DNA from 2 places in the Microbacterium hanjuni genome. Region 1 is predicted to be linked to the other one. Evidence: predicted binding sites of a transcription regulator. Region 1 holds the regulator's gene; the other holds the start of a gene.
What was found. The regulator HspR, encoded in region 1, represses chaperone genes until heat shock. The targets are predictions, from matches to a motif close to AAGTTGAGTCNNNNNGACTCAACTT.
Positions count from the first base shown of each region.

Region 2: the regulator HspR is predicted to act here: its motif matches at 4,507-4,531, upstream of ACFXP5_RS13235 (ATP-dependent Clp protease ATP-binding subunit).

Region 1 is NZ_JBIGIK010000002.1:608,577-616,700, forward strand. Features, by position in the region: gene dnaK (molecular chaperone DnaK) at 1-852, shown strand, start outside; gene ACFXP5_RS10685 (nucleotide exchange factor GrpE) at 855-1,457, shown strand; gene ACFXP5_RS10690 (DnaJ C-terminal domain-containing protein) at 1,465-2,463, shown strand; gene ACFXP5_RS10695 (heat shock protein transcriptional repressor HspR) at 2,514-2,966, shown strand; gene ACFXP5_RS10700 (ribokinase) at 2,963-3,883, shown strand; gene ACFXP5_RS10705 (potassium channel family protein) at 3,893-4,684, shown strand; gene ACFXP5_RS10710 (hypothetical protein) at 4,688-5,284, opposite strand; gene ACFXP5_RS10715 (ABC transporter ATP-binding protein) at 5,400-7,127, shown strand; gene ACFXP5_RS10720 (ABC transporter ATP-binding protein) at 7,124-8,124, shown strand, end outside.
Region 2 is NZ_JBIGIK010000003.1:213,334-221,457, forward strand. Features, by position in the region: gene ACFXP5_RS13220 (epimerase) at 1-363, opposite strand, end outside; gene ACFXP5_RS13225 (DoxX family protein) at 360-800, opposite strand; gene ACFXP5_RS13230 (aldo/keto reductase) at 797-1,777, opposite strand; gene ACFXP5_RS13235 (ATP-dependent Clp protease ATP-binding subunit) at 1,922-4,486, opposite strand; gene ACFXP5_RS13240 (class I SAM-dependent methyltransferase) at 4,645-5,769, shown strand; gene ACFXP5_RS13245 (hypothetical protein) at 5,779-6,639, opposite strand; gene ACFXP5_RS13250 (VOC family protein) at 6,761-7,138, shown strand; gene ACFXP5_RS13255 (EI24 domain-containing protein) at 7,201-7,956, shown strand; gene nhaA (Na+/H+ antiporter NhaA) at 7,940-8,124, opposite strand, start outside.

The sequences.
Region 1 (8,124 bases):
AACAAGGGCGTCAACCCCGATGAGGTCGTCGCCGTCGGCGCCGCTCTGCAGGCCGGTGTGCTGAAGGGCGAGCGCAAGGACGTCCTGCTCATCGACGTCACCCCCCTGAGCCTCGGTATCGAGACCAAGGGCGGCATCATGACCAAGCTCATCGAGCGCAACACGGCCATCCCGACCAAGCGCAGCGAGACCTTCACGACCGCGGACGACAACCAGCCGTCCGTCGCGATCCAGGTCTTCCAGGGCGAGCGTGAGTTCACCCGCGACAACAAGCCGCTCGGCACCTTCGAGCTCACCGGCATCGCCCCGGCCCCCCGTGGCATCCCGCAGGTCGAGGTCACCTTCGACATCGACGCGAACGGCATCGTGCACGTCTCGGCGAAGGACAAGGGCACCGGCAAGGAGCAGTCGATGACGATCACCGGCGGCTCGTCGCTGCCGAAGGAAGACGTCGAGCGCATGGTGCGCGAGGCCGAGGAGCACGCGGCCGAGGACAAGAAGCGTCGCGAGTCGGCCGAGGTGCGCAACCAGGCCGAGACGCTCTCGTACTCGATCGAGAAGCTGCTCACCGACAACGCCGACAAGCTGCCCGACGACGTCAAGACCGAGGTCCAGGGCGATGTCGACGCGCTCAAGACCGCTCTCGCGGGCGAGGACGACGATGCGGTGAAGACCGCGTTCGACAAGCTGAACGCCAGCCAGGGCAAGATCGGCGAGGCCATCTACAGCGCCGGTCAGGCCGAGCAGGCTCCGGATGCCGGCACCGAGGCGCCTTCGGAGAACGCTGCACCCTCGTCTGACGAGGATGTCGTGGACGCCGAGGTCGTGGACGACGAGGACGAGAAGAAATAATCATGGCGAACAAGGACGACGAACAGCCCCAGGGTTCGGGCGCCGGTCCTGACGCGCCGACGGGGTCGGAGGAGCAGTCCTCCGGCCCCGCGCCGCAGGAGCCGGAACTCACCGTGGACGACATCCTCGGAGCGCCCCAGTCCGCCGACGCTCACGCCGGTGACGCCGCGGGTGCTGGTCAGAACGTGGACGACTCCCAGCTGCTGGGTGACCTCAAGCGACTGCAGGCCGAGTACGCCAACTACCGTCGGCGTACCGAGGAGCAGCGCGAGCGCGAGATCGAACGCGCCAAGGGCGAGGCCGTGAAGGGTCTCATCCCCGTGCTCGACGACCTCGACCGCGCCATCAAGCACGGCGATCTCGTCGCGGGCACGCCCTTCGCCGCGATCTCCGACAAGCTGCGCACCGTCGCGGAACGTCTCGGTGTGGTGTCGTACGGCACCGCGGGCGAGGCCTTCGACCCGCAGCAGCACGAGGCGATCTTCCAGGCGCCGACCCCCGGTGTCACGACGCCGACCGTGCTCGAGGTCGTCGAGGTGGGTTACCGCCTGGGTTCGGTCGAGCTGCGACCCGCGAAGGTCGTCGTCGCCGTACCGGTCGAGTAGGAGAGCCATGGCGAGTCAGGACTGGTTCGACAAAGACTTCTACAAGGTGCTCGGCGTCGATAAAGACGTCCCCGCGGCCGACCTGAAGAAGGTCTACCGCAAGCTGGCGCGCAAGTATCACCCGGATTCCAACCCGGGTGATGCGAAGGCGGAGGCCACCTTCAAGGAGATCAGCGAGGCGTATGCCGTGCTGAGCGACGCCGATCAGCGCGCGGAGTACGACCAGATCCGCGCGATGGGCTCGGGCGCCCGCTTCAGCGCCGGCGCGCCCGCCGGCGGCCAGGGCAGCGCCGGGTTCGAAGACGTGTTCAGCATGTTCGGACAGGGTCGCGGAGGCCCGCGCACACAGAGCGCGGGCAACTTCGACGACTTCTTCGCCAACTTCGAACCCTCCGGCTTCGGCTCCGGACGTTTCGGGCAGACGAGCGGGGGCTACCGCGGATTCGGCGGCCCGCAGCGCGGCTCCGACGTCACGGCGCGCACGACGATCGACTTCCTCACCGCCACGAAGGGCGAGACCATCTCGCTCGCGGGCGAGGATGGCAAGCCGTTCAAGGTGAGGATCCCCGCCGGTGTCTCCGACGGGCAGAAGATCCGGTTGCGCGGTCGAGGGAGTCCCTCTCCCGACGGCGGCGAACCCGGCGACATCGTGGTGCAGGTGGCCGTGCGGCCGCATCCGGTGTTCGTCCGCGACGGACTCAACCTTCGCGTGACGGTGCCGGTCACCTTCACCGAGGCGGCCCTCGGTGCGACCATCGAAGTGCCGACCTTGGGTGGTGACCCGGTCAAGCTGCGGGTCGCGCCCGGCACCCCCTCCGGACGCGTGCTGCGGGTCAAGGGCCGCGGCGTCGCAACCACCAAGGGCACCGGCGACCTCCTCGCGGAGGTGCAGGTGGCGGTGCCGTCGCATCTGGACGAAGCGGCGCGCGAAGCACTCGAGAAGTACCAGCAGGTCGAACCGAAGGAGAACCCCCGCGGTGACCTGATGGCGAAGGCCCGCGGCTAGCAGAGCGCACGACAACGGCAGGACTGTCGCACGAAGACGGAGGTGATCACGTGGCAGAGAAGGAACTCGACGAGGACGCACCGATCTTCGCGATCGCCATGGCCGCCGAACTGGCGAACATGCACCCCCAGACGCTGCGTCAATACGACCGGCTCGGCCTCGTCGTGCCCGCCCGCACCCAGGGCGGGTCGCGGCGATACTCCACCCGTCACGTCGAGCAGCTGCGGGAGGTGTCGCGCCTCTCGGGCGAAGGCATGAGCCTGCCCGCGATCGCGCGCCTCGTCGCGCTCGAGGAGCACGTGCACGCCCTCACCCGTCGGGTCACCGACCTGGAACGCCAGCTGACCGCCGAGCGCCAGACCCGCCCCGGCGCCCGGGTGTTCGCCGCCGGCGCGACCGGCGCTGTGATCACGCTGCGCCACGGCGCCCGCGTCCGCCGCGCGACGGACGTCGTGTTGTGGCGCGCCGAGCGCTCGCACGGCCAGGACGACGCCGAGCAGTGAGCGACGCCGACCGCGGAGACGTGGTGGTGCTCGGAAGCGCCAACATGGACCTCGTGGTGCGGCAACCACGTCGGGCTGAACCGGGCGAGACGATCTTCGGCACCGCCTTCACGACCGGCGCCGGCGGTAAAGGCCTGAACCAGGCCGTGGCCGCGGCGCGGGCAGGCGCGCGGGTCGTCTTCCTCGGAGCCGTCGGGGCGGATGCTTTCGGCGAACGCCTGCGGCAACGACTCGTCGCGGACGGGGTCGAGGTGTCGGGGTTGCGGGTCTCGACCGAGGCCACCGGCATCGCGCAGATCACGGTCACCGACGACGGCGAGAACACGATCGTGGTCGTGCCCGGCGCCAACGACGACGTGGAGTTCTCGCCCGACGATCAAGCCGCGGTGGCGGCAGCATCCCACCTCGTCGTTCAGGGGGAACGTCCGATCCCCCTGCTCGCGACCGCGATGCGCCATGCCCGCGAGGCGGGAGTGACGACGGTGCTGACCCCGGCGCCCGCGAGCCGCGACCTCGAGGCGCTGCTCGACCTCACCGACGTGCTGGTGCCCAACGAGAACGAAGCGCTCGAGCTCAGTGGCAGCCCCGACGCGGCCGAGGCGGCGGCCCGACTCAGTCGCCGTGCGGGCACCGTCATCGTGACGCGCGGTGCGCACGGCGCGCTCGTGGCGCGCGACGGCGCCGTCGTCTTCACCCTTGCCGCACCGGTGGTGACTCCGGTCGACACCACGGCCGCCGGCGACACCTTCGTCGGCGTACTCGTCGCCTGGCTCGCGGACGGCGCGTCGCTTGAGGACGCCCTCTCCGCTGCCGCCGCGGCCGCGGCGATCACCGTCACCCGAGCGGGGGCGGCGGAATCGATGCCCCACCGCGACGAGATCGATCGCGCGCTGAGCGCCCCGACCTCGCCGTCATAGAGTGCTCCCATGTCGAGCGAGCCGTCCCTGAGCGCCGCCGCATCGCGGACCGCTCGCCGAGAGCAGGGCGAGACGGCGGCCATGAAGCGGTGGGAGAAGGCCGGCTACTGGCCGCTGATCTTCGCCGCCCTGGCCTTCTTCTTCGCGATCACCTTCCAGGTGGTCGGCAATCTGACAGAGCCGTGGTCGAGTCTGACGTGGATCGTGGTCGCCGTCACCTGGCTGATCTTCCTCATCGACTACGTCGCGCGCCTGATCATGAGCCACCCGCGGGGCACGTGGTTCCGCCGCCATCTCTTCGACGCCGCCGTCGTGGTCGTCCCCACCCTGCAGGCCGTGCGCCTGCTGCGGGTCGTCACGCGGTTGGTGTCGCGGCGGGGGTCGGCGGGCGACTCGCTGCGCGCGAGCCTGCTGGTCTACGGCTTCGGCTCGGCGCTGCTGCTGATCTGGCAGGCGTCGCTCGCAGTGCTGAGTTTCGAGCGGAACGCCCCCGGGGCGAACATCACGACGTTCGAAGACACGGTGTGGTGGGCGTTCTGCACCGTCAGCACCGTCGGCTACGGCGACTTCTATCCCGTCACGACCGGCGGACGCACGGTGGCGATCTTCCTGATGATGGGAGGCGTCATCCTCGTCGGCCTCATCGTCGCGTCGTTCTCCTCGTGGGTCGCCGAGCGCGTCACGCGGGGCCACGAGGAGAAGCGCCCCGCGACCCGCGGCGACGTGATGGCGGTCATGCACGAGGTGCAGAAGAACGAGATGCCGCCGGCCCCCGCACCCGGAGGGCCCGGGACGCCCTGAGCGTCAGCCCGGTGAGATCCGCAGCACGGTCGGCGACTCCCCGAGGGGGAGATCATCGACCACGCGCAGGGTGCGGGCGATCTCGTCGACCGCCGGCAGGACGGTCGCGACGCGCGCACGGTCGCCGCACACCGCGGTGAGCGTGACCAGGTGCGAACCGGTGTCCCAGGTGTACGTCGCGAACGGGGGAGTGCGGGGATCGGGCGGCAGGTCGATCACCAGTTTCTCGCCGACACCCAGGTGGGGGTTCGAGAACGCCTCGGTGTCGTCATACTCCATCGGCATCGCGGCTCGCGCGGCGCGCAGCTGCGGGGTCGCCTCCTGCACCTGCGCCATCGCGACCAGCAGCTCTGGGTCGGATTTCCAGACCCAGACGAGCACCCGGCCCGCAGCGCGCCGCATCAGCAGCGGGGCGGCCTGGCTCGCCGCCCACGCGAGCACCCTGCTGCCCGGGCGGTCGCTCGCCCCGACAGCCCGGTTCGCCTGAGCGAGCAGCATCCGGATCGCCGCCTTGCGGTGCCGGCGACCGCGCAGCCCGAGCGACTCGGTCACGGCCACCCAGCGGGTGGGATCGGCGTCGGCCTGCAGGCGGGTCGGCATGCACCCAGCGTAGGCGTCCGCCGGCACCCTATGCCGTGTCGGAGGTTGGTGGCAGTCTGAGACGACGGCGCACGTCGCCGCGGTGTCGCCTCGATTCTCTCTTCCGGAGGCCCTCGTGTTGGGAAAGATCCTCTTCAGGTATCTGAAGACCTACCGCTGGCTGCTGGCCGGCGTGCTGGTGTTCCAGTTCATCTCCGCGATGGCTTCGCTGTTCCTCCCGCGGCTCAACGCCAACATCATCGACGAGGGCGTCGCGCAGGGCGACACCGCCTTCATCTGGTCGACCGGGACGCTCATGCTGGCCATCTCGCTCGGGCAGATCACCGCGTCGATCATCGCGACCTACTTCGCCGCCCGTGCGGCGATGGCGGCCGGGCGCGACATCCGACGCGACGTGTACGACAAGGTCAGCGCGTTCTCCGAGCGCGAGGTCTCGCAGTTCGGGCCCGGCTCGTTGATCACCCGCAACACCAACGACGTGCAGCAGGTGCAGATGCTGGCCATGATGGGCGCGACCATGCTCGTCACCGCCCCGCTCCTCGCGATCGGCGGTGTGATCATGGCCCTGCAGCAGGACGTCGGCCTGAGCTGGCTGATCGGCGTCGCGGTGCCGACGCTGCTGCTCGTGGCGGCGCTCATCATCAGCCGTATGGTGCCGCTGTTCCGCACCTTCCAGACCAAGCTCGACGCGGTCAACCGCATCATGCGCGAACAGCTGACCGGCGTCCGGGTCGTGCGCGCCTTCGTGCGCGAAGACATCGAAGAAGAGCGTTTCCGGGGCGCGAACACCGACATCATGGTGGTCGGGCGCAAGGTCGGTTCGCTGTTCGTGCTGCTGTTCCCCCTCGCGATGCTCGTGCTGAACGTCACCGTGGTCGGCGTGATCTGGTTCGGCGGCATCCAGGTCGACGCCGGCAACGTCGAGATCGGCACGCTGTTCGCCTTCATGCAGTACGTCGGTCAGATCCTGATGGGCGTGCTGATGGCCAGCTTCATGACGATCATGATTCCGCGAGCCGCCGTGTCGGCCGAGCGCATCGGGGAGGTCCTGGCCAGCCAGTCGACTCTCACCCGCGCCACGAACCCGGTGACGACGTTCCCGACCCCCGGGTCCGTCGCGTTCGAGGACGTCGCGTTCTTCTACCCGGGTGCGGAGTCGCCGGTTCTTCAGGGCATCACCTTCGCCGCCGACCGTGGCGAGACCGTCGCCGTCGTCGGCTCGACCGGTGCGGGCAAGACCACGCTCGTCTCGCTGATCCCGCGCCTGTTCGATGTCACCGCGGGCGCCGTACGGGTCGGCGGCGTCGACGTCCGCGAGGCCGATCTCGACGAGCTGTGGAAGGGCATCGGGCTCGTCCCGCAACGCCCGTTCCTGTTCACCGGCACCGTGGCGTCGAACCTGCGTTTCGGGCGAGAGGATGCGACGGACGCAGAGCTGTGGAGGGCGCTCGAGATCGCGCAGGGCCGGGACTTCGTCGAAGAGATGGAGGGCCGGTTGGAGGCACGTATCGCGCAGGGTGGCACCAACGTCTCCGGCGGACAGCGCCAGCGCCTCGCGATCGCCCGGGCCATCGTGCACCAACCCGACATCCTCATCTTCGACGACTCGTTCTCGGCCCTCGACCTGACCACCGACGCGCGGTTGCGCCAGGCGCTCTGGCGAGATCTGCCCGACGTCACCAAGATCGTGGTCGCCCAACGCGTCTCCACGATCATCGGCGCCGATCGCATCATCGTGCTCGAGGACGGCCGGATGGTCGGGCTCGGCACCCACGAGGAGCTGCTCGCCACCAGCGAGACCTATCGAGAGATCGTCGAGTCGCAGTTGGGGGTGGAGGCATGAGCGCCCCCGACGCCCTCACCGAGGACGAACGCCTCGAACTCGAGCTGGCCGAACAGGCCCGGCTGAACTCCGGCGACTGGGACAGCGTCGCCCCCGGCAAGGCGAGCAACTTCGGCAAGAGCTTCGCCCGGCTCATCGGCCTGCTGCGCCCCCACGCGGTCGCCTTCGCGATCGTCTCGGCACTGGGCGCCTTCGGTGTCGTGCTGGCCGTGATCGCGCCGCGGGTGCTCGGGGAGGCGACCAACCTCATCTTCGAGGGCGTCATTTCCCGCTCCCTGGGCGACCAGTTCCCCGTCGGCACCTCCCAGGATCAGGTCGTCGAGTCGCTGCGCAACGCCGACCAGGGTGACCTGGCCAATATCGTCTCGGCGATGCAGAACTTTCAGGTCGGCGCGGGCGTCGACTTCGAACGCCTCCGCATGGTGATCATCGCGGTGCTCGCGATCTACGTGATCTCCTCCTTCTTGAGCTGGATCCAGGGCTTCGTGATCAACGTGATCATGGTGCGCACGATGTGGCGACTGCGTGAATCGGTGGAGGCGAAGATCAACCGCCTCCCGCTGTCGTACTTCGACAAGGTGCAGCGCGGGGAGCTCATCTCCCGGGTGACGAACGACATCGACAACATCACCCAGACGATGCAGCAGTCGCTCTCGACAGTCGTCACCTCGGTGTTGACCGTCGTCGGCGTGCTCATCATGATGTTCACGATCTCGTGGCAGCTGGCGATCGTCGCCCTCATCTCGCTGCCGTTGATGGCCGTGATCTTCGGGGTCATCGGGCCGCGCTCGCAGAAGGCGTTCGGCATCCAGTGGCGCAAGGTCGGTCGCCTGAACGCCCGCGTCGAGGAGTCTTTCTCCGGCCACGCGCTGGTGAAGGTCTACGGCCGCGAGAAGGACTCGCGTGAGAAGTTCCAGGCCGAGAACGACGAGCTGTACGAGGCCAGCTTCCGCGCCCAGTTCCTCTCGGGGATGATCATGCCGGGCATGATGTTCAT
Region 2 (8,124 bases), on a different contig from region 1:
CTCGGTCTGCGGGCGGTCGAGCGCGTACCGGTAGATCGTGGCGGTGCTGGCGTTCAGCCAGAGCGCGGGCGGGGACGCCGCATCCGCCACCGCTTCGCGCAGTTGGCGCGTGGTGTCGACCCGCGAGCGCAGGATCTCCGCGCGATTCGCGTCGGTGTACCGGCAGTTCACGCTCTTGCCGGCCAGGCCGATCAGCACCTCGGCGCCGTCGACCGCCCGGCGGATGGCTGCCGGGTCGCCCCAGCGCGCGTCGGGGCCGTCGCGGCCGATGCGGGCCACCACGTAGCCGTCGTCCCGCAGCGCCGCGACGAGCGCCGTCCCGACGAAGCCGCTCGCTCCCGCGACGACCGCGCGCCGGGTCACCGAGCGCTCCGCGGAGCGGCGGTGCACCACAGCGCCCACGCGACGAGCACGGGCTGCAGGAACAGCCGGGCGAAACGGGCCGTGTCGGTGCTGAGGCCCGGTACGGAGCGACCGGTGCGCCAGTGGTGCACGTTGCCGGGGAAGACCGCGACGAAGAAGGCAGCGATCAACCCGCCGAGGCGCTGCCGTTCGCGGGGGAGGGTCAGGAGAGCGCCGCCGAGCAGCATCTCGGCGGCTCCGGAAGCGACGACGATCGCGTCGACGTCGAGGCGCAGCATGCGCGTCGCCCACTCCGGCACCACGATGCGGTAGCCCCGTCGTCCCCACGTGAGGTGTGACACTCCCGCGCCGATCAGTAGGGCGGCGAGCACGAATCGGGCCGCGATCTGCGGCGCACTGCCCGGTCGAACCGGCGCCGTCGGGGGGCGCCGGTTCACCAGCGGGAGTGGATCGCGTCGCGGAAGGACCGGTCGTAGATGTCGCGAACGGCCGCGTCGAAGCCCGCCGGCAGCACGACGTCGGCCGCGGCAGCATTGGCTTCGGCCTGGGCGCGGTTTCGGGCACCCGGGATCACGGCGGAGACGCCGTCGAGCTGCGCGATCCACGCGAGCGCGGCCGCCGCGGGAGTGACGCCCTCGGGAACCAGGGCGGCGAACTCGCGCGCGGCTTTCACTCCGGTCTCGAAATCGACCCCGGAGAAGGTCTCGCCGACGTCGAAGGCGCTGCCGTCGCGGTTGTAGGTGCGGTGGTCGTTCTCGGCGAACGTCGTGTCCTCGGTGTACTTGCCGCTGAGCAGGCCCGAGGCCAGCGGAACGCGAGCGATGATGCCCACGCCGGCCTCGCGGGCCGCGGGCAGCACAGCGTCGAGCGGCTTCAGCCGGAACGCGTTCAGGATGATCTGCACCGTGGCCGTACCCGGCCGGGCGATGGCGGCGAGCGCTTCGTCGCTGGTCTCGACGCTCACGCCGTAGGCCGCGATGCGCTGCTCCTCGACGAGGGTGTCGAGCGCGTCGTACACGGCGTCCGAGGAGAACACCGGCGTCGGCGGGCAGTGCAGCTGCACCAGGTCGAGCGTCTCGACGCCGAGGTTCTCGCGGGAGCGGTCGGTCCACGCACGGAAGTTGTCGAGCGTGAACTCGGCGGGATCTTGCGCACCGCGTCGGCCCATCTTCGTCGCGACCGTGAGATCGAGATCGGGATGCTGCCGGCGGAAGCGGCCGATGAACTGCTCGCTGCGGCCGTCTCCGTACACGTCGGCGGTGTCGAAGAAGGTGACGCCCGCGTCGACGGAGGCGCCGAGCACGTCGAACGCGGCGCTCTCGTCGACGTCACCCCAGTCGGCTCCGAGCTGCCAGGTGCCCAATCCGATGACGGAGACGTCGCGTCCCATCCTTCCGAGTACTCGCTTTTCCATGATCGCGAGCCTATCCATCGACCGCGACACCGACCGGGCCCTCGACAAACCCGCGCCGGAGGCCATCACTTTCCGGTACGACACGAAAAGGTCGGCCCCGGTGGACGCAGGACGCGTTCACCGGGGCCGACCTTCTGGCGGGGATCAGGCTGCTGTGGCGAGGCTCTCCGCAGAGCGGATGACCAGGGCTCCGTCGGCAGCATCCACCGTCACCGCTCCCCCGTCGACGAGCGCGCCCGTGACGAAGAGATCGGCGATGCGGTCATCGACCTCGCGCTGGATGAGCCGGCGCAGGGGCCGAGCGCCGTACTCGGGCTCGTAGCCGTGCTCGCCGAGCCAGTCCACGGCGGCCTCGGTGATCTCGATCGTCGCCTCGCGCTTGGCGAGACGCTTCTCGGTCGCACCGAGCATGAGCCGCACGATCTGCCGCAGCTGCGGCTGGTCGAGCTTGCGGAACAGCACGATCTCGTCGATCCGGTTGAGGAACTCGGGGCGCATGGCCTCGCGGAGGCGTCCCATCACCCGGTCGCGCAGGTCCTTCTCCGACCCGAAACCGGTCGCTCCGCCGCCGTCGGCGATGAAGCCGATGGCGCCCGAGCGGGAGGCGAGGAACTCGCTGCCGATGTTCGAGGTCATGATGACGACCGTGTTGCGGAAGTCGACCGTGCGTCCCTGACCATCGGTGAGCCGACCGTCGTCCAGCACCTGCAGCAGCAGGTTGAACACGTCGGGGTGGGCCTTCTCGATCTCATCGAACAGCACGATGGAGTACGGGTTGCGGCGCACCTGCTCGGTGAGCTGACCCGCCTCGTCGTAGCCGACGTATCCCGGAGGGGCACCGACCAGACGCGACACCGTGTGCCGTTCGCCGAACTCGCTCATGTCGAAGCGGATGACGGCGGTCTCGTCGTCGAAGAGCGACGCGGCCAGGGCCTTGGCGAGCTCGGTCTTGCCGACGCCCGTCGGGCCGAGGAACAGGAACGATCCGACCGGGCGGTTCGCATCGCCCATGCCCGTGCGGCTGCGTCGCACGGCCGTCGACACCGCGGAGACCGCGCCGTCCTGGCCGATGACGCGTCCGTGCAGTTCTTCCTCGAGCGCGGCGAGGCGTTCGCGGTCGCTCTCGGTCAGCCGGTTCACCGGGATGCCGGTGGAGCGGCTGATGACGGCGGCGATCTCGGGCTCGTCGACGATCGTGGATGCTGTGGCCGACGCGGTGGCGGAACTCTTGGCCGTGGCCTTCTCGAGCTTGTCCTGGACGGCGGCGATCTCGTCGCGGATGCGCGAGGCCTCCTCGTAGTGCTCGCCCGAGACGGCCGCGTTCTTGTCGGCCTCGAGGGTCGCCAGCGTGGCCATCAATCCGGACACGTCGACCTTCACACCCAGACGCAGGCGCAGGCGTGCGCCGGCCTGGTCGATGAGGTCGATCGCCTTGTCGGGCAGCACCCGGTCGGTGAGGTAACGGTCCGACAGCTCGACGGCGGCGCGCAGCGCCTCGTCGGTGTAGGTGACACCGTGGTGGTCCTCGTAGGCCGAACGGAGTCCGCGCAGGATCAGCACCGCGTCCTCGATCTGCGGCTCGTTGACGCGCACCGGCTGGAAGCGACGCTCCAGCGCCGGGTCCTTCTCGATCGTGCGGTACTCCTTCAGCGTGGTCGCGCCGACGAGGTGGAGGTCACCCTTGGCGAGACGGGGCTTCAGGATGTTGCCCGCGTCCATGCCACCGTCTCCCGCGCCACCGGCGCCGACGACCGTGTGCACCTCGTCGATGAACACGATGACCTCGCCCTTGCGGGCGGCCACCTCGTCCATCGTCTGGGTGAGGCGCTCTTCGAAGTCGCCGCGGTAGCGGGTGCCCGCCAGCATGGCCGGCAGGTCGAGAGCGATGACGCGCTTGCCGAGCAGCTGCTCGGGCACGTCGCCGGCCACGATGGCGGAGGCGAGGCCTTCGACGATCGCGGTCTTGCCGACGCCCGCCTCGCCCACCAGCACCGGGTTGTTCTTGGTGCGGCGGCTGAGGATCTCGATGGTCTGCTCGATCTCGCCCGAGCGACCGATCACAGGGTCGAGGTCGCCGGTGGCGGCCTGAGCGGTGAGGTCGGTGCCGAACTTGTCGAGCATCGGCGACTCCGACTCAGCGCCCTCGGACTCCCCGGTGAAGGGAGCGGCGCCGGGCGTGACGGTCTCGCGGACCGCCTGCGTGAGAGCCTCGGCGGTGACACCCGCCTGCGCGAGGATCTGACCGGCGGGAGCGTCCTGTGCCAGCACGAGCGCGAAGAACAGGTGCTCGGGGTCGACGTAGGTCGATCCGGCGGAGCGGGCGACCTGATACGCCAGGAAGAGCGCGCGCTGCACCGAGGTGGTCACGACAGCGCCATCGATGTCGGCGGCGGTGGATGCTGCGGGCAACCGGCCTTCGGTGGCCCGGGCGATCGCGCGCGGGTCGACGCCGATGCGCTCGACGGCGTCCTTCGCGGGAGCGGCGTCGATCAGGACGCGCAGCACGTGCAGAGCATCGAGCTCGCGCTGGCCGCGCTCGAGAGCGAAGCGGCCGGCCTGCTGCAGCGCCTCCTGGGTGCGGGCGCTGAGGAATCGGCTGAGGTCTATCGAACGCTCAGCGCGGGCGCGCTCACCGGCGAGGTAGCGCGCGAGGAAGTCGTCGAAGGCGCTCGAGCCTTCGTCGTTACGAGGTGTGAAATCTTCGGGCATGTCCCTGATGTCTCCTGAATAAGGTGAGTGGAGTTGACTCAACTTTAAGAGTTGAGCGAACCCGTATCAAGTTAAACGGATACTCCCCCAGGGTATTCCCGGGTGCCGTTCCGAGTTGCCGGACGGCTGTCCGGAGGCGGGCGGGCTACCGTTGCGGAGTGACTTTTCCCTTCGATGCCCTGCGGCGCTGGCCCGACGTCGAGGCGACCGACCTGCTGGCCGCCGACGCGGCCGATCGCCTTCTGCTGGATGAATCCGTCGCCGAACGGAGCGGGATCGCGCCCGGCGACCTCACGGTGATCGGCGACGGGTTCGGCGCACTGACCCTGGCCGCCGCCGCCGCCGCGGGGGCCAACAGCATCCGGGTTCATCAGGACCTTCTCACGGGGGAACGCGCGCTCGCGGCGAACGCCGGGCGCCTCGACGTCGACGCGGCGACGTTCCGCTCCCTCCCCCTCGGACCCGAGCTGGTGGCGGGCGCCCGCGTCGTGCTGCTGCGCCTGCCGCGTTCGCTCGACGAGCTCGACGACATCGCCGGGCTGATCGCCGCGCACGCCTCGCCGGAGGTGGTCGTGTTCGCGGGCGGTCGGCTCAAGCACATGACGCGGGCGATGAACGAGGTGCTGGGGCGATGGTTCACCACCATCGATGTGACGCACGCGCGTCAGAAGTCGCGGGTGCTCATCGCGCGCGGGCCGAAAGGCGGCCGTGATCCGCTGGCTCGTCGCGCCGAGCACGAGGGGCTGATCGTGTGCGCCTACGGGGGCGCCTTCGCGGGCACCTCGATCGACATCGGCACCCGCTTCCTGCTCGAGAACCTGCCGGCCGAGCTGCCGGGCGGCGGGGCCGACGACCCCCTCATCGACATGGCGTGCGGCACCGGCGTCGTCGCGGCGGTCCTCGCGCGCCGCGGGCACCACGTGTACGCCTCGGATCAGTCCGCGGCGGCCGTGGCTTCGGCCCGCGCCACGGCGAGCGCGAACGGTGTCGCCGACCTGGTCGAGGTGGAGCAGGATGATGCCCTGTCGCGGCGCCCCGACGCCAGCGCCCTGTTCATCGCGCTGAACCCCCCGTTCCACGTCGGCGCAGCCGTCTTCGAAGGGGTGGCTCCGCGGTTGTTCGCCGATGCGGCTCGCGTGCTGCGGCCGGGCGGGGAGCTGTGGACCGTGTGGAATTCGGCCCTCGCGTACCGCCCCGCCCTGGAGCGCATCATCGGGCCGACGCGCCAGATCGCACGCAACACCAAGTTCACCGTCACGGCGTCGGTGCGCCGAGGATCCTGAGCCGGCGACTCAGGCGAGGAGGCTCGGGTCGGGCTCGTTCCACAGCTCGACGGTCTGCACCACCCAGAAGGCGGCGAAGAGCGCGAGAGCCAGGGCCTCGCCGAGGAAGAAGAGAGGGATGCCGGCGATCGCGGTCGGCTCCGTTGCGGCGACCGCGACGAGGTTGAGCGCGAGCGCCCCCACGATCCCGGCGGCGATGAGCGCGTAGGCGACCCGGAGCCATCGCCGCCGGCGGTCGTGGACCCCGACGGGACGGAGGGCGGCGAGGGCGGCGACCGTCGCGATGAGCACGAAGAACGCGACTGCCGCGCTGACGTGCGCTGCGCGGGTGAAGCCCGGCGCATCGAGCAGCCACCAGGCGCCCCCGCCGATGACGATGAGGGCTGCCGCTGCCGCGGTCGCACCGACGCCGCGGCCGAGCGTGCCCTGCACGCGGGCGAGGATCAGGGCACCGGCGATGCCGAGGACGCCGAACACGAGCAGCGAGGTCACGCTCGTCGACACCGTCGGCAGCAGCGTGTCCGGCACGCAGGCGCGCGCGTCGGGGCAGGTGGCGGCGAGGCCGGGGACGGCCGTGGGGATCACGGTGGTCGGGACGAGGGCGATCACCGGAGCGAACACCGCCGCGAGATCCAGGAGAGCCTGTTCGAGGCTGCGTCCCGAGAGCGCGAACAGCGCCACGGACACGGCGCAGAGCGCACCGACGAACACGTCGCGCGACGACGTGTAGTACGCCGCGCTGACCGAAGGGAGGGCGCCGTCCCGGGCGACCTGGACGGCGATACCGACGGCGAGGAACACCAGGACGGCGATGAGCGCGAGCCGCACGTAGCGGTAGGTGCGCTGGGTGGATGTCGTGCGCACCCGCATGTCTGCCCCTTTCCGCCTGTGCTCGCCATCCTGCCAGGCGGGCTCTCCCCCGCCGGGCCCTCCCCGTGTCCGACCTCCCCGTTACCGTGGCCGCACATCGTCACACAGAGAGGTGCGCATCATGGATTGGAAGATCGAGCTCATCTTCGTCCCCGTCACCGACGTGGACCGCGCGAAGGAGTTCTACACCAGGATCGGATTCCACGCCGATCACGATCAGCGGGTGTCGGACGAGCTGCGATTCGTGCAGTTCACCCCGCCCGGCTCGGCGTGCTCGATCGCGTTCGGCACGGGTCTGGGGATCGATCTCGAGCCGGGGCGTCAGAACACGATCCAAGTCGTCGTGCCCGACGCCGACCAGGCACTGGCAGACCTGCGGGCCGCCGGTGTGCCGGCGCGCGGTGTCGACGACCTCGGATGGGGGCGTTTCGTCTCGTTCGACGATCCCGACGGCAACACCTGGACGCTTCAGCAGTTGCCCGAACCCGCAGCAGCCTGACGCGGGAGCGCCGTCGGCACGGTCGGTACAGCCTCCGGGATCACCGCACCTAGGCTGGCGCCATGCGCGAGTTCGGTGCCGGGGTGGGTCTGTTGTTGCGCGGGTTCGGGATGTGGCGACGCATTCCGCGCGCGATGGCGTTGGGGCTGCTGCCCGCGGTGCTCGTGGCGCTGGTGTTCGCGGGCGCGTTGGTGGCCTGGGGCTTCCTCGTGCCCGGGATCGCCGACGCGGTGACGCCGTTCGCCGACGGATGGACGCCGTTCTGGGCGCAAGCGGTGCGCCTCATCATCGGTCTCGCGACATTCGGTGCCGGGATGCTGCTGGCCGCGGTGTCGTTCACGGCGGTCACCCTCGCGGTAGGCGATCCGTTCTACGAGCGCCTCTGGCGAGCCGTCGAGCGGGAGACGACCGGCGGGGCCCCGGAATCGGACGGCGGCTTCTGGCAGGCGGTCGGCGACAGCATCCGACTCGTGCTCAAGGGCATCGCCGCGGCCGCGCTCGCCTGGCTGATCGGACTGATCCCCTTCGTCGGCGGTGTCGCCGGTCTCGTGGTCGGAGTGAGTCTGACGGGGTGGTTGCTCGCGGAGGAGCTCAGTTCGCGCGCCCTCGTGGCCCGGGGCATCTCGGCGCGGCGGCGCTCCGCCCTGTTGCGCGGCTCGCGCGCCCGCGTCATCGGGTTCGGCGTGGCCACGCAGCTGTGCTTCCTCGTGCCGCTGGGCGCGGTGATCGTCATGCCCGCCGCCGTCGCCGGCTCGACCCTGCTCGCGCAGTCGCTCGTGCGCAAGGACGAGCCGGCGCCGCTCAGTCCTTCTTCGTGACCGGCGGCTCCGCAGCGCCTGATGCTGAGGCATCCGGCTTCTTGTGGACATGGATCTCGCGGGCAGGTCCGGCTTCGAGCGCACGGATGAGACTCGCCGAGTCGTAGGGCCCGATGTGGCGGCGTCCGTTCAGGAAGAACGTGGGCGTCGTGTTGAGGTCCATGATCT